DNA from 2 places in the Agarivorans sp. QJM3NY_29 genome. Region 2 is predicted to be linked to the other one. Evidence: predicted binding sites of a transcription regulator. Region 2 holds the regulator's gene; the other holds the start of a gene.
What was found. Region 2 encodes sigma-54, which starts transcription at its own class of promoters, with help from an activator protein. Its sites were predicted from a motif close to GTTGGCACGNNNNTNGNNT; they were not measured.
Positions count from the first base shown of each region.

Region 1: the regulator sigma-54 is predicted to act here: its motif matches at 3,104-3,122, upstream of ACRRS0_RS16525 (formate/nitrite transporter family protein).

Region 1 covers NZ_CP194036.2:3,630,026-3,634,980, forward strand. The annotation lists gene cynS (cyanase) at 1-140, opposite strand, end outside; gene ACRRS0_RS16520 (protein kinase domain-containing protein) at 361-2,094, opposite strand; gene ACRRS0_RS16525 (formate/nitrite transporter family protein) at 2,112-2,972, opposite strand; gene ACRRS0_RS16530 (phosphoribosyltransferase) at 3,510-4,082, opposite strand; gene ACRRS0_RS16535 (phosphoribosyltransferase) at 4,173-4,778, shown strand; gene ACRRS0_RS16540 (DEAD/DEAH box helicase family protein) at 4,943-4,955, opposite strand, start outside.
Region 2 covers NZ_CP194036.2:4,218,969-4,223,923, forward strand. The annotation lists gene kdsC (3-deoxy-manno-octulosonate-8-phosphatase KdsC) at 1-135, shown strand, start outside; gene lptC (LPS export ABC transporter periplasmic protein LptC) at 132-689, shown strand; gene lptA (lipopolysaccharide transport periplasmic protein LptA) at 652-1,197, shown strand; gene lptB (LPS export ABC transporter ATP-binding protein) at 1,194-1,919, shown strand; gene ACRRS0_RS19060 (RNA polymerase factor sigma-54) at 1,971-3,476, shown strand; gene hpf (ribosome hibernation promoting factor) at 3,503-3,790, shown strand; gene ptsN (PTS IIA-like nitrogen regulatory protein PtsN) at 3,799-4,242, shown strand; gene rapZ (RNase adapter RapZ) at 4,269-4,955, shown strand, end outside.

The DNA.
Region 1 (4,955 bases), 590 kb from region 2:
AAGGTCATTTGCCCCAGACAGGCGGCGGTGGTCCACTCCTTAGACAAGCCAATGGCCTGTGCCAGCTCGGCCCACTTGAGTCCCTTGGCAACTTTCGCCGCCATAATAAGTTGGCTTACTTGTTCTCTATTGGTAATCATTGCAGCATCCTTTCTGATTAAGTGATAAGGGTCGCTTTAAGGCGGACTCACGGGTGGACAAACCAGACGTTTTTGGATCCAGCCCCTTATTTGCGCCTGAACGAGACAAATCCCCCTTTAGCTGGTATTTGCTCCCGAACCAGCAACATGGGCTGCCGCCTTGCTGAAATCACAGCCAAACGCGCCGCAACAAGCATCCCGGCGAAACAAGCCGAGGGCTTTAACGGGTGTTTAGTTGCGTGAGTAAAAAAATCACCAGCATCGCCAACATTGCGGCGATCCCCTGCCATAGCGCTAGCGGATTACGCTCGGCCAGCGGCGCTCGGCTTTGGTTTAAAAACTGGCGGTTTGGCCGGCGTAGATCGGCCAGAAATTCGCTAATTTCTGAATAACGTTTATCTGGATTCAGCTGCAGGGCCTTGGCTAGAGCATCGTCGATCCATGCGGGGATCTCGCGGTCTTTGTCTAACACCGATTGATAATGCAAACGCTGCTGCGCGGCAGAGCTTTTCGCCCTCGCCACCTTGGTTGCGTAAGGGTAACGCCCCGACAACATATGGTAGGCAATCACCGCCAAAGAAAACTGCTCGGAACGGATGCTCCCCGGCTCACCTAAAAAATACTCCGGCGCAGCGTATAATGCGGTCCCAAGCAAACAGGAGGATTCCCCCTCACTGCTCGTTTCGGCTAAACCCGCCGCCCACACCGAGCCAAAATCAATGATCTTTAAGGTGCCGGTAGCATCAATCATGATGTTGTCGGGCTTTAGATCCTGATGCAACATATCCATACGATGAAAGGCGCGTAACCCCCTGGCAATTTGCTCCACCATGCCCCTTACCGTGCCGAGTTCGGCCTTGGGATGATCGGTGATCCATTGCGCTAAGCTTTGTCCTTCGATGTATTCAAATACACTATAAAAATATTGGCGCGGACGCGTTTGCGACGCCGCCTTCACAACATAGGCACTGTTGATCCGGCGAGCGATCCATTCTTCGCTCACAAAACGCTCCAAATAAGCGGGATCGGCACGCATCTCAATCGACGGCGTTTTTAAAATAACCTGGCTGAGCGTTTGCTCATCTATGGCCAAATACACATGGCTGCGGGGACTCGCGTGCAATTGACGGACAATTCGATACCCGTCAAATGAGCAGCCAGCACTTAAGTCGGGTGGAACAGGGCGTGAACCCAGGGTTTCCAGTAAGGGATGCGCCAAGGGCTTTGGCAGCTGTTCAACCCGAACAATTTGCAGGCTCAGGTTGTCATCACTCCCCGCTTGATAGGCCTGCTCGACAATCTGTTTTGCGGCGGCCTGTAAGTCGGTTGCATGCTGGCTAAGCGCCTGTTCAAGCACCGCGGCGGTAATAAATTCATAGACGCCATCGGTGGCCAGAATAAACACGTCAGCGGCCTGTACCCGCAGCGACTGGTAGTCGAACGGGCAGTGAGCCTCAATGCCCAGGGCACGACTTAAATGACTCTGCTGCTCAGAAACCCATAAGCGATGGTCGTGGGTGAGCTGTTCCAAGCCATGCTGATTCAAACGATATACCCGGGTATCCCCCACATGAAACACATGGGCAACATCACCTTTCACAACCAAGGCACTGCAAGTGCATACGTAGCCCTTGTCTTTGTCGTAACGGTAAGGGCTGTGTTGCGTTTGACTAAACAACCAGGCGTTGCTGGCAGCGAGTACCCGCTCGACCGAATGTTGAACCGACCAGAGTTCTGAGGTGCAATAATAGTCATCTAAAAAACTATTCACCGTGGTCTCGCTGGCAATATGACTAAGCTGGCTGGAGCTGATCCCATCGGCCATCACCACCGCCACGCCTTTGGAGGCAAGCAACGAGTCGCGAGGGATCAGGCTGCCATGGCAGTCCTGATTCAGGGGCTTGCGCCCCTTATCAGAATAGCTGCCAATGCTCACTTGCAATAGGCTGGTCATCGTGACGTCAACCTTGCTTAAGCATTCACTAAAGCGCTGGCTTTTTCCGCGGTGACACGAGGTGCCTTCGCCAGCTGACGTTTAGGTGCGGTTCTCACGTGAGTGGTATACAGAGTTAAACCGGTAAAGGCTAAGCCGCCAACCAGATTACCCAGTGCGGTTGGAATTTCATTCCAAAGGAAGTAGTCCATAATCGAGAAGTCTCCCCCCATAATTAAACCGAAGGGGAATAAAAACATGTTCACCACCGAGTGCTCAAAGCCCATATAGAAGAATAAGAAGATAGGCATCCACATCGCTATCACCTTCCCGCTCACCGAGGTAGAGATCATCGCGCCAACAACCCCCATTGAGACCATCCAGTTACATAGCATGCCGCGTACAAAAATAGTAAACCAGCCCGCAACCCCATGCTCTGCATACCCCAGAGTACGTGCTTCACCAATGCTGGCCGCCTTTGCCCCCACCGCGCCAGCTTCAACGTTAAAGCCGTAAGTAAAAATAAAGGCCATCATCACCGCCACGCTTAACGCGCCGCCAAAATTACCCAAAAACACTAAACCCCAGTTGCGGAGTAAACCCTGCACATCAACCCCGGGGCGTTTGTCGAGCAAGGCCAGCGGTACCAGTACAAATACCCCGGTGAGCAAATCAAAACCCATGAGGTAGAGCATACAAAAACCCACGGGGAACAAAATGGCCCCCAGTAAGAAGTGTCCGGTATTCACCGCGATGGTAATCGCAAAAATAGCAGCCAGCGCTAAAATAGCCCCCGCCATAAATGCACGAATCACAGTATCGCGAGTGGACATAAATACTTTAGATTCACCCGCGTCGACCATTTTGCTAACAAATTCTGCTGGAATTAAATAAGACATAACTTTCCCTTTATGACTAATTGAATAAAATTTCTGATGGCTCATAAGACCAACGACCCACCTTTACAAAGCAGTATCAAGGATCACTGCAACTGGTTGATGCGATCTTTGCTTGCGCAACATAGTCTCTATAGCAATTGCTGAGCCAAGCAGAACCAACCTCCAGCAAATTGATAACAAATCAGTAACAGTAAGCTATCGAGCAACGTTTAAGTCTAGGAATCACCAGCAACAGCCAAGATAAAGCGCACCAATATATAGCCTAAGCTATTCAATTTAATGAAAAATACTACTTTATGGGTAGTTTTCAGTGCGGCGTGTACCTCTCTCACCAACAGGCTCGTTCAAGGCAGAACTGCGGTTTAAAGACCTCTTAGTATTGCGGAAGTGTTACGGCAGTCCTCAGCAACATCCATCTGCAGGGATGCCCAAGGAACACCGATTTTGAAGATAGCTTCGAGACGAAATAAAAGCCGTTTCATCACTATCAGGTATCTGCTTGGTCAGGAAAGCAAATACCTGAGAGCTAAACAGCAGTTAAGCTTTGGGGAGGTGGGCTTTGATAATTTGATAAAGCTCGGGACGATACTCTGCGATCTCATCCGGACTTAAGCCTTCCAAGGAATGCGGATACTTCAACCACTGGCTGGTTTCATGTAAGAAGTAATCGGGCACCCGCTCGGTTTTATTGCGTTCCGGTTTAAAATAAGGCACGGCCACACGAATATCGCTGGGCGTGTTCAGCCGCGCCAAACGCGTTAATTCGCTGATAATTGCATCGATGGAACGTCCGGTATCAAACACATCATCAACAATCAATAAGCGGTCATGCTGCTGCACATGTTTCACCAGATAGTTTAGGCCAAACACCTTGACCTCTTTGGCCTGATTATCAATCGCCGCAGCATAAGAAGCGGTGCGGATGGCAATATTGTCGCTAGTGATACCGTGATAAGCCAAAAACTCCTGTACCGCAATACCAATCGGTGCCCCGCCGCGCCATACCGCAATAATAAAGCTGGGACGAAAGCCACTGCTCAGAACTTGCTCAGCCAAACGGAATGAGTCTTCTAAAAGATCTTGGCCGCTAATATAGAGTTTTTCACTCATTTCCATGTATCCTATTAAAAAGCTGACCTCAGGGTCAAAGTTGTAGTATAAAACTAGCATTAATCAGCCCGCTTATTCAAGGATACTAAGATGCCATTGAACCAGCCCACAGACCAGCTGCAAAAACATTATTTAGATGAAGATACGCTGATCCAAGACTCTTTCCGACTCGGCGTGAAGATATTTGAAAGCGGATTCCGTCCAAGCTTTATTGTCGGGCTTTGGCGTGGCGGCAGCGCAGTGGGGATTTACGTGCAAGAGTGTTTGCAAACCCTTGGTTTAGTCACCGATCACATCTCGGTACGTACCTCTTATCAGGGCCAAGCCAATTATCAGCAAATCTTAGAGCAACCAGACTCGATTCGGGTACACGGTATTCAATACCTCCTGGAAAACCTCAATGTTGATGATAGTCTGCTTATTGTCGACGATGTGTTTAGCAGCGGTCATAACGTAGTGGCGGTGATTAATCGGCTGCAAAGTAAACTAAAACGCAACATGCCAACGCAGGTCAAAGTGGCCACCCTTTGGGAGCGTCCTAAGTTTAACCAAACCCAGCTAAAACCCGACTTTTGTCTGCATCAAACCGAGCAGTGGCTGGTATTTCCCTACGAACTCACCGGACTCAGCCCCGCAGAAATCGCCGAACACAAACCCTTTGTCGCCCCGCTAATCAAAACCGAACAAACAAAATAAACGAACTGCTGCTCCTCAGCACCACTCCCAGACACAAAAAAGCGGCTCATCGGCCGCTTTATCTTTATTAAGACTCACCGCTTAGTGCTGATATTCATAAGCTCCGGTGTTAAAAGCGGCCCTACTCGGTCGTGGATCGCCATCGAGGTCCTCAGCGACAGCCACTAGTACTGCTGA
Region 2 (4,955 bases):
GCCCATCCATTATGTAAACAAGCTGCCAAATTAGTGACTAAAACCGCTGGGGGTTATGGTGCAGTGCGGGAATTATGCGATTTAATTCTTCAGGCACAAGGACAGCTACAAAATGCTCAGGGCATGAGTATATGAATAAACCCACTTGGTTTTTTGCGGTTTTATTTATGGTGGCTTTGGTGCTTTGGCAGCTCAGCCCGTCAGATACCCAACAACTGACCGAAACTCGCGAAATCAATAAACCCAATTTTATTGCCGAACAGCTATACAGTGTTAGTTTTGGCGAACAGGGAAGGCCCCGCTATCGTATTTATGCCGAACAGATGGCGTATTTTGAGCAACTCAAGCACACCACTTTCAGCCAACCAAAAATCTTGGTATATCCCGATCCCAAACAACCTGTATGGCAAATCGTGGCCGATCAAGCTACAGTACAGCAGCAACACACGGTCATGTTAAATGACAATGTAGTAATTAAAAACTTGAGTCGCAGCAAATACGTTCGTGACTTAATTACAGACAGCTTGGAAATCGACCTGCAAAACGAAACCATGCATAGTGATAAACTCGTTACCGTTTATGGCCCATCCTACGAATTATATGGACGCGGAATGAACGGTGATTTAGCCAATGAAATAGTGACTTTATTAAATGATATCGAAGCGGTTTACCACAATCCACAAGAATAAATTAGCCTTTTTAGCAAGCCTGTTACTCATCAGTTGGGGGGCTCAAGCGCTTGAAGACGACTTCAATAAACAAATTGTCGTCGATGCCGACCGTCAACAGGTTAATATCAAAGAAAATCGCGTCACTTTTTATAGTAATGTCGTCGTGACTCAAGGCTCGATAAAAATGCGCGCCGAAGAACTGAGCGTTATCGGAAGTGAGCAAAAAGGCAGCGAAGTGATGATAGCAAAAGGCAAACCAGCCACCTTCTATCAGCTCTTAGATAATGGTAAGCCCATTGAAGCAGAGGCGAACGAAGTGCGTTACGATTTGAAGACTCAAACGCTTACGCTTACTAACAATGCACTGCTGAAGCAAGAAGAAAGCTTAGTCAAAGGTCAAATGATTAAATACAGCATTAACAAACAAGAAATGGTTGCTCAGGGCGACCAAAACAATCGGGTGACCACCATTTTCTTACCCCAACAACTCAACAAAGTTGCCCCCAAGGCCACGCCTCAACCATGAGTACCTTAATTGCAGAAAACCTTGCCAAAAGTTACAAGGGGCGCAAGGTCGTTAAAAACGTGAGTCTCAATGTTGAAACTGGAAAAATTGTCGGTTTATTAGGGCCCAATGGCGCTGGAAAAACCACCACTTTTTATATGGTGGTTGGTTTAGTCCCAAGGGACCAAGGGCGGATCCTAATTGACAACGAAGATCTGTCAAGTACCGCCATGCATACCCGGGCTCGCAAAGGCATAGGTTACCTACCGCAAGAAGCATCTATCTTTCGTCGCCTCTCGGTAGAAAAGAATATTTTAGCGGTCTTAGAAACACGTAAAGACCTCGATAAACAACAACAAATGGGCGCGCTCGATGACTTACTTGAAGAGTTTCATATTGGTCATATTCGCAAGAATTTAGGCATGAGTCTGTCGGGCGGTGAACGTCGCCGAGTAGAAATTGCCCGCGCTCTAGCTGCCGCACCTAAGTTTATTTTGCTTGACGAACCCTTCGCAGGCGTGGATCCTATTTCTGTTATCGATATAAAAAAAATCATTGAACATCTTCGTGATCGCGGTCTGGGTGTATTGATCACCGACCACAATGTAAGAGAAACACTAGATGTTTGTGAGCACGCCTATATCGTTAGCCAAGGCGAACTGATAGCCTCAGGAAAACCTGAGGAGATACTTAAAAATGAGCATGTGAAACGAGTTTATCTCGGTGAACAATTCAAGCTATAGTTAAAGTATGTCCTCAAACGCGATAATAAAAAGAAGGAACAGCGGTAATTAATGAAAGCATCTTTGCAGTTGCGTCTTGGTCAGCAATTAACCATGACCCCCCAGTTACAACAGGCCATACGCTTACTCCAGCTTTCGACGCTGGATCTGCAGCAGGAAATCCAAGAAGCTTTGGAGAGTAATCCTCTGCTAGAAGCAGATGAAGCGCAAGCAAATGACGCAGACTCGGCTGAATTTAAATCAGCCAGCGAGCAAAATAGTGATGCAAACAATAGCCAAACGGAGATCGATAGCAGCCAGATGGAAACTGGCGATGCCATTAGTCAAGATACCGTCGCAGACGATCTTCCGGTTGACTCAACTTGGGATGACATTTACAGCGCGAGTTCGGCTCCTGCCAGCTCTTCATCCGGTAGCAGCAGTGATGACAACGACATGTTGTTTCAAGGTGAAACCGTTGACTCCTTACAAGATCACTTGCTCTGGCAAATGCGCCTCACGCCTTTTAGTGAAATAGACCAAGCGATCGCCCTCGCCATCATCGACGCAGTCGACCAATCAGGTTACCTGACCCAAGATTGTGAGCAATTACTTGAGGGACTACGTTCGATTGAAAATAATGATTTAGATGTCGAGTTAGATGAAATTGAAGCAGTACTTAAACGTATTCAGCACTTCGATCCAGTTGGTATTGCTGCCCGCTCTCTACAGGAATGCTTACTCATCCAATTAAGTCGTTTCAGCGAACAAACACCTTGGCTGAATGAAGCGAAAGACATCGTATCGAATCATATTGACGTATTAGCAAATCGAGATTTTCGTTTATTGGCCCGTAAAACCAAGTTAAAAGAGGAGCAGCTACGCGAAGTGATGCGGCTGATTCACACCTTAGAGCCAAGACCTGGTAATGCCGTCGAACCAAATCAAGCCCAATACGTAATTCCCGATGTCTCGGTGATTAAACGTCAAGGTCGCTGGGTGGTTGAACTCAATCCTGACGCGATGCCAAAACTACGCATCAATTCACATTATGCATCGATGACTAAAACCTCGACCAACGCCAACGATACCCAGTTTATTCGCAGCCATCTGCAAGAAGCAAAATGGTTCATCAAGAGTATTGAAAGCCGTAACGAAACCCTACTGAAAGTCTCTAATTGCATCGTGCATCACCAACAAGCTTTCTTTGAATATGGTGAAGAAGCCATGAAACCGATGGTATTGAATGATGTTGCCGAAGCGGTTGAAATGCATGAATCCACGATCTCTAGGGTCACGACTCAAAAATTCATGCATACCCCTCGCGGGATCTTCGAACTCAAATACTTTTTCTCTAGCCATGTGGCTACCGATGGTGGAGGAGAATGCTCCTCAACAGCCATTCGTGCATTAATTAAGAAACTGGTTGCTGCCGAGAATACCAGTAAACCACTCAGCGATAGTAAAATCGCTGATATTTTGGCAGATCAAGGCATCAAGGTGGCTAGGCGTACGATAGCTAAATATCGTGAGTCATTGGCTATTCCACCTTCTAACCAACGTAAGAGCCTTATTTAAAGGCCACTATAAAGGGGACGACATCTATGCAAATTAACCTTACTGGACACCACGTAGAAATCACTGAGTCTTTGAGAGAATATGTCCACACTAAGTTTACTAAGCTACAACGACGATTCGACCAAATTAATAATGTCCATGTTATTCTCAATGTCGAAAAACTGAATCAGATTGCCGAAGCCACTATACACCTAAATGGTGGTGAATTATTCGCCACTTCAGAACACGCTGATATGTACGCGGCCATCGATAGCCTCATCGATAAGCTCGATCGCCAAGTCATTAAGCATAAAGAAAAACTCACCAAACATTAGTCATAGTAATGCAAATAGATAAAGTACTAAGCTTGGACTGCACCCAAAGTGCAGTCCAATGTTCGTCAAAAAAACGAGCATTGGAATTGATCAGTGAACTAGTTGCGAAGCAACTCGACACCACATCTAAAAGTATATTTGAAAGTTTATTAAATCGTGAACGCATGGGCAGTACTGGCATTGGCCAAGGCATCGCGATCCCTCACGGTAGAATAGGCAATCAATACCATGCGACCGCAGTATTATTACGCTGTACTCCGGCGATTTCCTTTGACGCCATTGACAATCAAGCCGTTGATTTAATATTTGCCTTACTGGTTCCCGAAGACCAATGTCAACAACATCTAAATACTCTCGCTCAAGTTGCTGAAAAACTTAACGATAAGCAAATATGCAAACAACTTCGTACAGCACAAAGTGATGACGAATTATACACGATCATGATAGCCTAAGACTCTAATCGTTATTAGGGGTTATCATGGAACTGATTATCGTTAGCGGGCGCTCCGGTTCAGGTAAAACGGTCGCACTACGAGTATTAGAAGATTTAGGTTATTACTGTGTCGACAATTTACCAGTCGTATTATGGCGTCCTTTAATTGAACACCTAAAAAGACAGTACACCAAAGTCGCCATTAGCATTGATGTGCGAAATTTACCTGATGAACCCTCACCCATCGGTCAACTAATTCGCGATGAAGGCTCTGAGCTTAACCTATTAAGTATTTTTCTCGACGCGAAAGATGATGCGCTGATCCGCCGCTACAGTGAAACTCGGCGGGTTCATCCACTGAGTCAAAACGACATGTCTCTAGCCAAGGCCATAGAATCTGAAACCGCCCTGCTCGCCCCCATTTCTCGCAATGCTGACCTAAGAATAGATACCTCGCGTTTATCCGTACATGAATTGAGTCAGCTCATTCGATCGCGAGTGACCGGAGAACAACAGCAGCAATTAATTATGGTGTTTGAGTCCTTTGGCTTTAAAAATGGCGTACCCAATGATGCCGATTACCTATTTGATGCTCGCTTTTTACCGAACCCGCACTGGCAAGAAGAACTACGACCTTTATGCGGTCTCGATCAAGCGGTTAAAGATTATTTAGCCAAGCAGCCTCTTGTAGAGCAGTACATCCAGCAAATCGCTGATTTATTAGGATCTTGG